DNA from 4 places in the Burkholderia sp. JKS000303 genome. Region 2 is predicted to be linked to each of the others. Evidence: predicted binding sites of a transcription regulator. Region 2 holds the regulator's gene; each other region holds the start of a gene.
The links. Region 2 encodes HrcA, which represses chaperone genes, less so after heat shock. Its sites were predicted from a motif close to TTAGCACTCNNNNNNNNNGAGTGCTAA; they were not measured.
Positions count from the first base shown of each region.

Region 1 (3,674 bases), 150 kb from region 2:
GGTCTGGTCGAGATCGGTCACGTGGCTGCCGACCTGGATGTACGTGACGCCGAGGCCGACGCTGTCGTTGTCGCGGCCTTCGAACGGCCCTTTCAGCACGATGCCCGCGTTGGCCGAGAAGCTCACGAGGTTGCGATCGCCCGGCGCGCCCATCACGCGTGCGAACACGCCGAGGCTCCTCGCGCCGGTCGGGTCCGGGCGCCAGATCATCTGGTCGGCCACCGCGTAGAAGCTGTAGTCGCCGTGATGCTGCTGCGCGATGCCGTTCGATCCGGTGCTCGCGAGCGACAGCCCGTCGGTGCCGACGTTCTGATCGGCGAAGCGGCCGTTGTGATACCAGACGCCGATCTTGTAGGTGCCCGGCAGCCCGTTCGAGTGGCCGGTGTCCATCTCGCCGTCGGCCGGCTGGTTCAGCGCGTACTGCAGCTCGCCGATGTAGAGCGTGCCGTTGTGCAGGTTGAAGTTCGTGCCGCTCAGGTTGCTCGGGTTGTTGCCGAGCGGATCGCCGTCGAACACGCCCGCGAGCGCGGTGAGCTTCGGCGTGATCTGGCCGCGCACGCGCACGCCCAGGCCCGCGAGCGGATACGCGGGGCCGCCGTTCGGCAAGTCGTACGACGGCAGCGCGGGCCAGCCGAACATCGTGTTGACGAACGTGTTCGCGTATGTGCTGACCATGAATTCCTGGTCGAGGCTCTGCTGGCCGATCTTCACGTCGACGCGCTTGTCGAGGAACGACTGCTGGTACCACAGCTCCCAGAGGCGGGTCGTGTCCTGCGCCTCGATGCCGCTCGCGGTGTTGAGCGTGCCGAGGTTGCGCGCACTCAGGTTGGTGCCGTGGATCTGCAGCGCGCTGACGTTGAAGGTGCCGCCGGGCAGGCCGATCGCCTTCTGCGTGTCGACCGTCAAGGTGGCCGTCGTCAGGCCGTCGTAGGCGCCGCCGCGGTTCAGGCCGCCGCGCAGGTTCGCGAGGTATTCGCTGGTTTCGGTGATCTGCAGCGTCGCGCCGTACTTGCCGAGCCACGGGCGGATGCCGCCCATGTCGCCGAGCAGGTTCTGGCGGGTCCAGATGCCGGTCCACATGTTGGTCGGCTGCGCCTGGATCGAGAGGTCGGCCTCGGGCGCCTCGGGCTGCGCATCGACCGGCGTGTCCGCATAGGCGCCCATGCTGGCGAACGTCGCGCCGGCGACGAGAGCCGCGCAGGCGGCGGGGCGCATCCGGGCGCGGAGGCGGTCTCCATGGAACGACGCAAACGTCATATCAAATCCCTGGTTCTAATTAGTGTGAAGTTCTGCTGGTCGGGCGTTGTCCGGACGCTTGGTGCCCGTCGGTCGGAGCACGAAAATGAACGCAACGCGGCGCATCGTAGGAGCGTCAAATGGGAATGTCAATGTAAACGAGAATGATTCGCATCCAAATTACTGAATGTAATGGGAGGGCTTACGGATGGGGCTTCGCGCGTGTTTAGTCCCGTGCTAAACCGTAAATATCGGCGTAATGCAATTGAATGGTTCGATGCGGGCCGATGTATCGCCGAAGAGGGGCGCAACGGGCGGGCGGCGTGCGCGGGCGGGGCGTCGCGGTGGATGGAATCGACGTCCGTGCAGGTTTTTTGATGCGATGCCGCCGGGTGCAGGAACTCCGTGCTTACCCGGTGTCCAAACGGGGCTGAACGATTTTTAGGGTGAGCCGAATGCCCCGATCCTGCCGGTGCGGGCTCCCCATGCTTTTGTTTCAAAAGGGGTTTTCGTTGTATTCGTACGTTTTCCCGCCTGCTTTGCCGTTCCGAAAATTCGTCCGGCATCCCTTCTTGAATTTGTCAAAACCCGTCCATATAATTAGCACTCGCTGCACGAGAGTGCTAACAATTCTCTGCCGGGCGATTCGCCGGGCAGATTCCCTAAGCGTTCTTCAATCTCAGTCAAGAGAGGAGTGAATATGAACCTTCGTCCTTTGCACGATCGCGTGATCGTCAAGCGCCTGGATCAGGAAACCAAGACCGCCTCGGGCATCGTGATCCCCGAAGCAGCTGCTGAAAAGCCGGATCAAGGCGAGATCCTCGCGGTCGGCCCGGGCAAGCGCGACGACAAGGGCGCACTGATCGCGCTCGACGTGAAGGTCGGCGATCGCGTCCTGTTCGGCAAGTACGCAGGTCAGACCGTCAAGGTCGACGGCCAGGAACTGCTGGTCATGCGCGAAGAAGACATCATGGCCGTGGTCAACGCGAAGTAAGCGTCCACTGACGGTACATATTCCCAAGAATTCAAGGAGTTAGAAGATGGCAGCTAAAGACGTCGTATTCGGCGATTCCGCCCGTTCGAAGATGGTCGAAGGCGTGAACATTCTCGCCAACGCAGTCAAGGTCACGCTGGGTCCGAAGGGCCGTAACGTCGTGCTCGAGCGCAGCTTCGGCGGCCCGACGGTCACCAAGGATGGTGTGTCGGTCGCGAAGGAAATCGAGCTGAAGGACAAGCTCCAGAACATGGGCGCGCAAATGGTCAAGGAAGTGGCTTCCAAGACCAGCGACAACGCAGGCGACGGCACGACGACGGCAACCGTCCTCGCGCAATCGATCGTTCGCGAAGGCATGAAGTACGTCGCATCGGGCATGAACCCGATGGACCTGAAGCGCGGCATCGACAAGGCAGTCGCAGCGGCTGTCGAAGAGCTGAAGAAGATCAGCAAGCCGTGCACGACGAACAAGGAAATCGCACAGGTCGGCTCGATCTCGGCGAACAGCGACTCGTCGATCGGCGATCGCATCGCTGAAGCGATGGACAAGGTCGGCAAGGAAGGCGTGATCACCGTCGAAGACGGCAAGTCGCTGGCTGACGAACTCGACGTCGTCGAAGGTATGCAATTCGACCGCGGCTACCTGTCGCCGTACTTCATCAACAACCCGGACAAGCAAGTCGCCGTCCTCGACAACCCGTTCGTGCTGCTGCACGACAAGAAGGTGTCGAACATCCGTGATCTGCTGCCGGTACTCGAGCAAGTCGCGAAGGCTGGCCGTCCGCTGCTGATCATCGCTGAAGACGTCGAAGGCGAAGCACTCGCAACGCTGGTCGTCAACAACATCCGCGGCATCCTGAAGACCGTTGCGGTCAAGGCGCCGGGCTTCGGCGATCGCCGCAAGGCCATGCTGGAAGACATCGCGATCCTGACCGGCGGTCAAGTCGTCGCGGAAGAAACCGGCCTGACGCTCGAGAAGGCAACGCTGGCAGAACTGGGCCAGGCGAAGCGCATCGAAGTGGGCAAGGAAAACACGACGATCATCGACGGCGCAGGCGAAGCCGTGAACATCGAAGCGCGCGTCAAGCAAGTTCGCACGCAAATCGAAGAAGCGACGTCGGACTACGACCGTGAAAAGCTGCAAGAGCGCGTGGCCAAGCTGGCCGGCGGCGTGGCAGTGATCAAGGTCGGTGCTGCGACCGAAGTCGAAATGAAGGAAAAGAAGGCACGTGTCGAAGACGCACTGCACGCAACGCGCGCAGCTGTGGAAGAAGGCATCGTGGCAGGTGGCGGCGTCGCGCTGATCCGCGCTCGCACCGCGATCGCAGGCCTGACCGGCCTGAACGCCGACCAGAACGCCGGCATCAAGATCGTGCTGCGCGCAATGGAAGAGCCGCTGCGCCAGATCGTCACGAACGGTGGCGAAGAAGCCAGCGTCGTCGTG
Region 1 is NZ_PDBZ01000001.1:708,082-711,755, reverse strand. It holds gene BX604_RS03445 (carbohydrate porin) at 1-1,257, opposite strand, end outside; gene groES (co-chaperone GroES) at 1,937-2,230, shown strand; gene groL (chaperonin GroEL) at 2,277-3,674, shown strand, end outside.
Region 1: the regulator HrcA is predicted to act here: its motif matches at 1,837-1,863, upstream of groES (co-chaperone GroES).

Region 2 (3,674 bases):
ATTCATGTCAGCCTCCGCCGGGCCGCCCGCCCACGGCGTAGCAAACGCCGTGCGAGCCGCGGCCGGGCCATCATTTCAGTTCACCGCTTCGGGTTGCGCCGCCTTCACGGGCCAGCCCTGCAGATTCTCGGCGACGATCTCGCCGACCGCGCCGATCCACGCGGGCGCACCGTTCAGGCACGGAATCCGGTGAAACGCCTGGCCACCGCCCGCGATGAACTCGTCGCGCACTTCCATCCCGATCTCCTCGATCGTCTCCAGGCAATCGGCCGTAAAACCGGGGCAGAACACATCGACCCGCCGCACGCCGGCCTCGCCAAGCTCGCGCAACGTCGGCGCCGTGTACGGCTGCAGCCATTCGGCCTTGCCGAAGCGCGACTGGAAGGTCACTCGGCATTCGAGCGTCGACAGTCCGAGCGCGGCCATCAGCAGCGCGCCCGTCTGCTGGCACTGGTCGTGATAGGGGTCGCCGAGGTCGAGCGTGCGCTTGGGCACGCCGTGAAAGCTCAGCACGAGCTTGTCGCCGGCCGCGAAGTCGGGCCGGCCGTGCTGCGCCCAATACTGGCGCACCTGCTCGGCCAGTGCGTGGATATAGGCCGGATGGTCGGCGTAGTGCCGCACCGTGCGCACTTCCGGCTGGTTGCGCATCCGCGCGAGCGCCACGAACGCGGCATCGAACGCCGTCGCGGTGGTGGACGCGGAGTATTGCGGATACATCGGCATCAGCAGCACGCGCTCGACGCCCGCGCGCTTGAACTGCGCGAGCGCCTGCGCAATGTTCGGGCTGCCGTAGCGCATCGCGTAGTCGACCTTCACCTGGTAGCCGTTCGACGCCAGCAAATGCCGTACGCCTTCGGTCTGGCGCTCGGTGTACACGCGCAGCGGCGAGCCTTCGGGCATCCAGACGGCCGCGTATTTCTTCGCGGACGCGCGACCGCGCAGCGGCAGGATCAGCGTGCGCAGCAGCACCTGCCAGACGGCCTGCGGGATCTCGACGACCCGCGGGTCCGACAGGAATTCGGCCAGGTAGCGCCGCACCGCGCGCGGCGTCGGGGCGTCGGGCGTGCCGAGGTTGATCAGCAGCACGCCGATGCGATGGGCGGCCGCGGCATTCGAAGGCGGCTCAAGATCGAAACGCATGGGCAGGAACGTGCTCGGGGCACGCAGTCGGACGGCCCTCAATTATAGCGGGCCGTCTCGCCCCGGTCGGCTGGCCGTTCGGCCGACTGGCGGCGCGCACGGCGCCCCGGCACGATGGCGGGACGGGATCGGCGCCGGTTACTGCTGGCTCAGCGTGAGCGACAGCAGGCGCGCGGTGATGTCGACGATCGGGATCACGCGGTTGTACGCCATCCGGGTCGGCCCGATCACGCCGAGCGTGCCGACGATCTGGCCGTTCACCTCGTAAGGCGCGGTGACGACGCTCATTTCCTCGATCGGCACGAGCGTCGATTCGCCGCCGATGAAGATCTGCACGCCCTGAGCGTGGCTCGACACGTCGAGCAGTTGCAGGAGGCCCGTCTTTTGGTCGAACACGTCAAACAGCTTGCGCAGCCGCGCCATGTCGGACGACAGGTCCGCCACTTCGAGCAGGTTGCGCTCGCCGGAAATGAGCACGGTGTCCTCGGTATCGGGCACCTCGGTGCTGGCCGTCACGGCCGCATGCATCAGCGTGGTCATGTCGCCGCGCAGCTGGTCGATCTCGTCGCGCAGGCGGCGGCGCACCTCGTCGAACGACAGGCCGGCAAAGTGCGCGTTGATGTAGTTCGACGCCTCGGTGAGCTGCGACGGCGAATAATCGCGCGGCGTCGCGAGCATCCGGTTCTGCACGTCGCCCTCGGGGGTGACGATGATCAGCAGGATGCGCTTGTCCGACAGGCGCATGAACTCGATCTGCTTGAACACGTGGCTGCGGCGCGGTGTCAGCACGACACCCGCGAACTGCGACAGGTTCGACAGCACGCTCGCCGCGGCCGCCACCACCCGCTGCTGCGGCTCGCCGGCCTGCAGTGTGTTCTGCACCTGGCGCGCCACGGCCTCGGCGTCGATCGGCGCCTCGACCGTCAGCATCGTGTCGACGAACAGCCGGTAACCGCGTGGCGTCGGGATGCGGCCGGCCGACGTGTGCGGGCTCGACACGAGGCCGAGCTCCTCCAGGTCGGACATCACGTTGCGAATCGTTGCCGGGCTCAACTCGAGCCCCGAGTAACGGGACAACGTGCGCGAGCCGACCGGCTGACCGTCGGCGATATACCGTTCGATCAGGGTTTTCAGGAGGGTTCGTGCGCGAGGATCTAGCATGGTGGAAAATTTTAGCGCAACCGCGCGACCACGGCGAGTGGCCGCGGCCTGCGTCGAGCGGGCTGGCCCGATCCGGCCCCGCCGGCGCACAGCCGGTTCTTTTCGTCAACGAGCTATGGTGTAATGCCGGCATGAAAACCGGTAATCAGTTCAACACCGTCGCGCTCGTCGGCCGGAGCAACACGCCCGGCATCGCCGAGCCGCTCGCCACGCTGGCTGGCTGCATCGCGAAGCTGGGCTTCGAAGTCGTCTTCGAAGGCGAAACCGCGCGCGAAATCGGCATCTCCGGCTATCCGGCGCTCACCCCGGCCGAAATCGGGGCGCGCGCCGACGTGGCGGTCGTGCTGGGCGGCGACGGCACGATGCTCGGCATCGGCCGCCAGCTCGCGCCGTACAAGACGCCGTTGATCGGGATCAACCACGGGCGGCTCGGCTTCATCACGGACATCGCGGCTGCCGACATGCAGGCGCTCGTCCCGGTGATCCTGTCGGGCAAGTTCGAGCGCGAGGAGCGCTCGCTGCTCGAGGCGCGGATCATGCGCAACGGCGAACCGATCTACCACGCGATCGCGTTCAACGACGTCGTCGTCAACCGCAGCGGCTTCTCCGGGATGGTCGAGCTGCGCGCGTCGGTCGACGGCCGGTACATGTACAACCAGCGCTCGGACGGCCTGATCGTCGCGACGCCGACCGGCTCGACCGCCTACGCGCTGTCGTCGGCCGGCCCGATCCTGCATCCGCAGCTTCAAGGCATCGTGCTCGTACCGATCGCGCCACACGCGCTGTCGAACCGGCCGATCGTGCTGCCCGACGATTCGAAGATCGCGATCCAGATCGTCGGCGGCCGCGACGTCAACGTGAACTTCGACATGCAGTCGTTTACCGCACTCGAACTGAACGACACGATCGAGGTGCGCCGCTCGAAGCACACGGTGCCGTTCCTGCACCCGATCGGCTACAGCTACTACGCGACGCTGCGCAAGAAGCTGCACTGGAACGAACACGCATCGAACGAAGACGACAAGGCGTCCTGACACACTCACGCCCGACACCATGCTCCGCCACCTCTCGATTCGCGACTTCGTCATCGTCGCCGCGCTCGATCTCGAATTCGACAGCGGCTTTACCGTCTTTTCCGGCGAAACCGGCGCCGGGAAATCGATCCTGATCGACGCCCTTGCGCTCGCACTCGGCGAACGCGCCGACGCGAGCGTCGTGCGCGCCGGCTGCGGCCGCGCCGACATCACCGCCGAATTCACGCCGCACGACCGCGTCGCGCGCTGGCTCGACGAACACGCGTTCGACGCCGAGGACACCGTGATGCTGCGCCGCGTGATCGACGCGAACGGCCGCTCGCGCGCGTTCATCAACGG
Region 2 is NZ_PDBZ01000001.1:853,785-857,458, forward strand. It holds gene BX604_RS04095 (RNA-binding S4 domain-containing protein) at 1-6, opposite strand, end outside; gene hemH (ferrochelatase) at 76-1,140, opposite strand; gene hrcA (heat-inducible transcriptional repressor HrcA) at 1,279-2,301, opposite strand; gene BX604_RS04110 (NAD kinase) at 2,433-3,335, shown strand; gene recN (DNA repair protein RecN) at 3,355-3,674, shown strand, end outside.

Region 3 (3,674 bases), on a different contig from region 2:
GACATGGCTTTGGGGAGGCGACGAGGCGGAATGAGCGTTCATCTTACCGCGGACGCCGCGCCGCGCCGGTATGCGGGTCGATCAATAAAAAACGCGTGACGACTTTCGTCGCCACGCGTTGCCTTACCTCGGAATCGCCGGGCATGCCGGCGAACCGGCACACCGCGACGCATCGTCAGAAATCGAACCCCGGCCCGCCCGCGCCCGGGCCGCCCGGCGACGCGGCGGGTGCCGCATCCTTCGGCGCTTCGAACACGGTTGCATCGGTCGTCAGCAGCAGCCCGGCCACCGACGCCGCGTTCTGCAGTGCCGTGCGCGTGACCTTGGTCGGATCGAGCACGCCCGATTCGACGAGGTCGCCGTATTCGCCGGTCTGCGCGTTGTAGCCGAAGTTGCCCGTGCCTTCCGCGACCTTCGCGACGACCACGCTCGATTCCTCGCCCGCGTTCGCAACGATCTGGCGCAGCGGTTCCTCGAGTGCGCGCAGCACGATCTTGACGCCCGCGTCCTGATCGGCATTCGCGCCCTTCAGCTCGCGGATCGCCTGCCGCACGCGGATCAGCGCGACGCCGCCGCCCGGCACGATGCCTTCCTCGACGGCCGCGCGCGTCGCGTGCAGCGCATCGTCGACGCGATCCTTCTTCTCCTTGACCTCGATCTCGGTCGCGCCGCCGACCTTGATCACCGCGACGCCGCCCGCGAGTTTCGCGACGCGTTCCTGCAGCTTTTCACGGTCGTAGTCGGACGTCGCTTCTTCGATCTGCACGCGAATCTGCTTCACGCGTGCCTCGATGTTCTTCGCGTCGCCGGCGCCGTCGATCACGGTCGTGTTTTCCTTGCCGACCTCGATGCGCTTCGCCTGGCCGAGTTCGGCGAGCGTCGCCTTCTCGAGCGTGAGGCCCGTTTCCTCGGCGACGACTTGCCCGCCGGTCAGGATCGCGATGTCCTCGAGCAGCGCCTTGCGGCGATCGCCGAAGCCAGGCGCCTTGACCGCGACCGTCTTCAGGATGCCGCGAATGTTGTTCACGACCAGCGTCGCGAGCGCTTCGCCTTCGACGTCTTCCGCGATGATCAGCAGCGGGCGGCCCGACTTCGCAACCTGTTCGAGCACCGGCAGCAGGTCGCGGATGTTCGACACCTTCTTGTCGTGCAGCAGGATGTACGGGTTCTCGAGCTCGGCGATCTGCTTGTCGGGATTGTTGATGAAGTACGGCGACAGATAGCCGCGATCGAACTGCAGGCCTTCGACGACGTCGAGCTCGTCGGCGAGCGACTTGCCGTCCTCGACGGTGATCACGCCTTCCTTGCCGACGCGGTCGATCGCTTCGGCGATGCGCTGGCCGATCGATTCCTCGCCGTTCGCGGAGATCGTCGCGACCTGCGCGATTTCCTTGCTGGTGGTGGTCGGCTTGCTGATCTGCTTCAGCGCGTCGACGGCCGCTGCGACCGCCTTGTCGATGCCGCGCTTCAGATCAAGGGGATTAAGCCCGGCCGCGACGTATTTCTGGCCTTCGCGCACGATCGCCTGCGCCAGCACGGTGGCCGTCGTCGTGCCGTCGCCGGCGGCGTCGCTGGTGCGCGATGCGACTTCCTTCACGAGCTGCGCGCCGATGTTCTGCAGCTTGTCCGCGAGTTCGATTTCCTTCGCGACCGACACGCCGTCCTTCGTGACGACCGGTGCGCCGAAGCTGCGTTCGAGCACGACGTTGCGGCCCTTCGGCCCGAGCGTGACCTTCACTGCATTCGCGAGAATGTTGACGCCTTCGGTCAGCTTCGCGCGGGCGATGTCGCTGAAAATGATTTCCTTCGCTGCCATGATTGCACTCCGTTATTGATTGACGACCGCGACGATGTCTTCCTCGCGCAGCACCAGGAATTCGGTGCCGTCCACCTTGACGGCCTGGCCCGCGTACTTGCCGAACAGCACGCGTTCGCCGACCTGCAGGTCGGGCACGATGCGCTGGCCGTCCGTGTCCTTGCGGCCGGGGCCGACGGCGATCACTTCGCCCTGGTCGGGTTTTTCAGCGGCGCTGTCGGGGATCACGATGCCCGAGGCGGTGGTGGTTTCCTGGTCGAGTCGCTTCACGATGACCCGGTCGTGCAAGGGGCGTAGGCTCATCTTTCCGTCCTGTTCTGTTGCGTCGAAATTGGCTGGCACTCTTCATCAGAGCGTGCTGACGAGTATAAAAACGCACGGCGGCGCGATCCAATAACGGATTCGGAAAAGCATGTGCGCGAATGCGCTATGGGCGGGGGAGCGAGGCGGGGCAGTTGAACGACGCAGGGAGCAGAAGGCGGCTTGAGCCGCCTTCTTTCGTTACGAGGCGACGCGAATCACGACCTTTCCGAAATGCTGCCCCGACTGGAGGTACGCATAGGCTTGCGGCGCTTCGTCGAAGCCGAACACGCGATCGACCACCGGCTTGATCCGTTTCGCGTCGACGAGCCGAGCGACGTCGTCGAGCATCGCGCGGCTGCCGACCATGAAGCCGTGCAATTGCCGGACGCCGCCGATCAGCGACAGCAGATCGAGCGTCGGGCCGCCGAAGCTGCTGAGGCCGCCGATGATCGACACGGTGCCGCCGATTTTCGTCGAGGCGATCGAGTGCGGCAGCGTGTCGCGTCCGCCGACTTCGACGACGAGATCCGCGCCCGTACCGCCGGTGAGGCGCAGCACGTCATGTTGCCATTCGGGGGTCGTGCGATAGTTGATCGTTGCGTCCGCACCCAGTGCGCGAGCGCGTTCGAGCTTGGCATCGCTCGACGAGGTCACGATCGTGCGCAGTCCGGCCGCATGGGCGAGTTGCAGCGCAATGATCGACACGCCGCCCGTGCCGAGCAGCACGACGGTCGCGCCCGGTCCCAGCCCGCCGTCGACGAACAGCGCATTCCACGCGGTGATGCCCGCGCACGACAGCGTCGCCGCTTCGGCGTAGTCGAGATGCGCGGGAATCGCGACCAGTGCGGCTTCGTCGGAGACGAAGCGTTCGGCGAGCACGCCGTCGAAATGCGAGCCGGGCGACCCCGAGACTTTCTGCTGCGTGGGCGGCCCGTCGATCCAGTGCGGGAAATACGTGTTGATCACGCGATCGCCCGGCTTGAACCGCGTGACGTCGCGGCCGGTTTCGACGACTTCTCCGGCACCGTCGGCGACCGGGATCAGCGCGTCGGTGCCGATGCCGAGATAGTCGCCGCGCGCGAACATCAGGTCGCGATAGTTCAGCGCAGCCGCGTGGATTTTCACGACGACGTCGGTCGGGCCGACCGGACGAAGCGTCGCGTCGATGCGCCGGAGCCCGGCAACGCCGTCGCCCGGTTTGACTTGCCATGCATGCATGTCGACTCCTTTTCCCAGGTAGAGCGGACTATCATAGTGTCGCGAGGCGGGACGCATTGGCGAGAATTCGGCCAATGATTGTCGCCGCAGTGGACACAACCCTGTCATCCCACCGGAGCGGAATTGCATGGATGAGCGGCTGAGAGGCGTCGCCGAATTCGTCGACGTCGTGGAAGCGGGCAGCTTCGCGGCGGCGGCGCTGCGCCTCGGCATGACGCGCTCGGCCGTCGCGAAAATCGTCGCGCGGCTCGAACAGCGTCTCGGCGCGCGGCTTCTGCGGCGCACGACGCGCCAGCTCGGGCTGACCGACGAAGGGCTCGTCTATTACGAGCAGTGC
Region 3 is NZ_PDBZ01000003.1:857,730-861,403, forward strand. It holds gene BX604_RS31850 (LysE family translocator) at 1-5, opposite strand, end outside; gene groL (chaperonin GroEL) at 176-1,816, opposite strand; gene groES (co-chaperone GroES) at 1,829-2,119, opposite strand; gene BX604_RS31865 (zinc-dependent alcohol dehydrogenase family protein) at 2,318-3,337, opposite strand; gene BX604_RS31870 (LysR family transcriptional regulator) at 3,465-3,674, shown strand, end outside.
Region 3: the regulator HrcA is predicted to act here: its motif matches at 2,152-2,178, upstream of groES (co-chaperone GroES).

Region 4 (3,674 bases), 1.1 Mb from region 2:
CGCGAAGTCGACGTCGCGCTTCTTCAGCAGATACCACGACGACACGCCGAGCACGAACATTGCCGCCGACACGTAGCCGGCCGACACGGTGTGCACGAACTTCACCTGCGCGACCGGGTTGAACAGCACGTCGAACAGGCTCGTCATCTCCATGCGCATCGTCTGGTAGTTGAACTCCGCGCCGACCGGGTTGTTCATCCAGCCGTTCGCGACCAGGATCCACAGCGCGGACAGATTCGAGCCCAGCGCGACGAGGAACGTGACGATCAGGTGCTTGACCTTCGACAGGCGGTTCCAGCCGAAGAAGAACAGGCCGACGAACGTCGATTCGAGGAAGAACGCCATCAGGCCTTCGACCGCGAGCGGCACGCCGAAGATGTCGCCGACGTAGTGCGAGTAGTACGACCAGTTCGTGCCGAACTGGAATTCGAGCGTGATGCCGGTCGTCACGCCCATCGCGAAGTTGATCCCGAACAGCTTGCCCCAGAACTGGGTCATGTCCTTGTAGACCTGCTTGCCGGTCATCACGTAGACGGCTTCCATGATGACGAGCAGCCAGGACAGGCCGAGCGTCAGCGGCACGAACAGGAAGTGGTAGAGCGCCGTGATGCCGAACTGCAGACGCGACAGATCGACGACTTCGCTACTTATCATGGTGGTCTCCCTCGGTAGAGGCGGGTGCCGGCACCGAAAGCAGTCTTTCGGCGACGACGGCGGGCGGCAGCGACATGTGCTCGGCCTGCGGATGATTGAAGAACGCGTATTTGAGCGACATCAGGAGGATCAGCTTGACGATCAGCACCAGCGTGATGTCGCGCACGAGCGTGGGTCCACGGGCCCACGCGGCGATGCGGGCGCGCCAGCCGATCGCACCGGCGGCCGGCGGGGGGGGCGGCGCAGGCTCTTTATTGATCGAGATCAAGGCGATAATCCTGAATCGATTTGCGTTGGTTTTGGGGCGACTTTACGTCGGATTTATGACGGCAGTGAAGCTGTTATTAATCCTTTTATGCCGACATACCGATTTTAAAATGCCGGCTTCCCGATGCCGAGTGCTGCGCTGCGGCAGACCGTCGCGAAATGCGGGTAAAAACTTGAGGTAGATCAAGGTTATGCGGAAGGGGCCGCACGCCGCCCAATACCCGATCAATAAGGTCGATTAATAAGTGAAGCGACTGGCGGGCAAACAGGCGAAAAAAAACCGCTGCCGGAGAGGCAGCGGTTTTGGGTGAAGCGCTCTAAATCGCCGGGCTTATGCGTATTCGGCGAGTGCGGTGCGCATCTTTTTCATGGCGCTCGCTTCGATCTGGCGGATGCGTTCCGCGGACACGCCGAATTCGGCGGCGAGATCGTGCAGCGTCGAGCCGCCCGAGCCGTCGTCGTCGACGTGCAGCCAGCGCGCCTCGATGATCCGGCGGCTGCGCGCGTCGAGCGCGTCGAGTGCTTGCGAGATGCCGTCCGTCTGCAGCATGTCGCGCTGACGCGCGGCCAGCACGGCGGTCGGCTCGTTGTGCGAGTCGGCCAGATAGGCGATCGGCGCGTACGACTCCTCGCCGTCCTCGACTTGCCCTTCGAGCGCGATGTCGCCGCCCGACAGGCGCGTTTCCATCTCGGACACGTCTTCACGCTTGACGTTGAGCTCCTGCGCGAGGCCGTCGATTTCCTCGGGCGTCATCGCCTGCATGCTCTTCTTGTGGCTGCGCAGGTTGAAGAACAGCTTGCGCTGCGCTTTCGTGGTCGCGACCTTCACCATCCGCCAGTTGCGCAGGATGTACTCGTGGATTTCGGCCTTGATCCAGTGGATCGCGTACGACACCAGACGCACGTTTTGCGCCGGGTCGAAGCGCTTCACGGCCTTCATCAGGCCGATGTTGCCTTCCTGGATCAGGTCGCCGTGCGGCAGCCCGTAGCCGAGATAGTTACGGGCGATCGACACGACGAGCCGCAGGTGCGACAGCACCAGGCGACGTGCCGAGTCGAGGTTGTTGTTGTCGCGGAATTCGGTTGCGTACTGGCGTTCTTCTTCAGCGGTCAGCAGCGGGATGCGGTTGACGGCCTGGATATACGCGTCGATGTTGCCAAGCTGGCCCGGCAACATCGATTGAGTTGCGAGCGCCAGCGAGCCTGCCGATTCGGCCTTGGCCGGCGTCGGGCTCAGGGTATTCGGAAGGGTCAAAGCGTGGCTCACTAAAAAACTCCTTTGGAATCAGGGACAAACCCTGGTCTCGGACGAGACTCCGAGGCCAATCTTAGCACTCCCACAATCCGAGTGCTAATTCCTTAGAGCGCACGTGGGCATCGGAGTTCCCGGTTTTTCTATCGGATTAGTCGAGTCGATAGTCTAAAGTGCGACCCAGCCGAAGCGACGGAGTTCCGTAAGCCGTTGTTTCTGAGGGGAATCAGTAGACGATTTCGATTTTTGTAGTTTTAGAAGCAAACCATTTCGCTTCGCGATGCCGATCAGAAAAGTCCTTTACCATACCATTCAGTTCGCTCGGGCCCGGCCGCTGCGGCAGGCTCCATTCAACCCAAAAAGTTGGAGTGTCAGATGAACAATAAAAAAAATCGCCGGCCCCGCAGCCGGCTTGCGCTGCATGCGATGCTCGCCGCGTCATTACTTGGCGGATCGACAGCAGCATTCGCGGATCGGTGGGGAATCCAGGCGGGCGGCGGGTTTTCCGATCGTCACGGGATCGACAAGGGCGATCTCGGAGTGGTCTGGGATCCGGGCTGGAACTGGTGGGCAATCGGCGGCTGGCACTTCGCGTTCGTGGTCGAAGGGCACGCAGGCTACTGGCACACGGGCGGCAACGTCCACAGCAGCATCGGCGAATTCGGCCTGACGCCGATGTTCCGTTTCATCAAGAGCGCAGGGGCGATACGGCCGTACATCGAGGCCGGCGGTGGTCTTCGGCTACTGACGCATCCGACGATCTCGAACAATTTCTCGGTGTCGACCGCGTTCCAGTTCGCGCCGACCGCGGGGGTGGGCGTGCAGTTCGGCCAACGGCAACAGTATCAGGTTGGCTACCGTTTCGAACATGTGTCTAACGCGGGTATCAAAGAGCCGAATCCTGGTATAAATTTCCACCAGTTCTACGTACAGTACAACTTCTGATCCGTACTACGCCCGCATGGCGGGCGCGTTGCCGAGGAGTCAGGCGATGGCGAAGGTAGTCGATGCGATCCGCGCGCTCGAGCGCGATCGGTTCCGGGCGATGGTGGACGGGGACGGCGAAGCGCTCGAAGCGCAATTGTCGGACAAGGTGTTCTTCGTGCACACCAACGGCAAACGCGAAACCAAGCAGCAGTTCATCGACGCCATCGTCGCCGGCCGCCGCCGCTATCGCCAGATCGAAATCCAGTCGCAGGATCTGCTGCCGGTCGGCGACGCCACCTGCGTCGTCACGGGGCGCGCGTTGATCGAGATGGAAACGAACAACGGCGGGCTCGTGTTCCCGATCGCCTACACCGCCGTCCACACCCACGAGCAGGGCCACTGGCGCCTGCTGGCGTGGCAGGCGACGCGGTGTGCGACCGAGACGTGAGCGCAGGTCGCGCCCGTTTTCATGTCCCGACCGAAGCGGCCTTCTGGGCCGCTTTTTGCTGCCCCGTGCGGCGCGGATCGCGCGGCGCACGGGCGGTCACACACCGCTCGCTGACGTTCAGACCTC
Region 4 is NZ_PDBZ01000001.1:1,979,500-1,983,173, forward strand. It holds gene BX604_RS09600 (cytochrome ubiquinol oxidase subunit I) at 1-654, opposite strand, end outside; gene cydP (cytochrome oxidase putative small subunit CydP) at 644-922, opposite strand; gene rpoH (RNA polymerase sigma factor RpoH) at 1,253-2,188, opposite strand; gene BX604_RS09615 (acyloxyacyl hydrolase) at 2,549-3,118, shown strand; gene BX604_RS09620 (nuclear transport factor 2 family protein) at 3,165-3,548, shown strand.
Region 4: the regulator HrcA is predicted to act here: its motif matches at 2,250-2,276, upstream of rpoH (RNA polymerase sigma factor RpoH).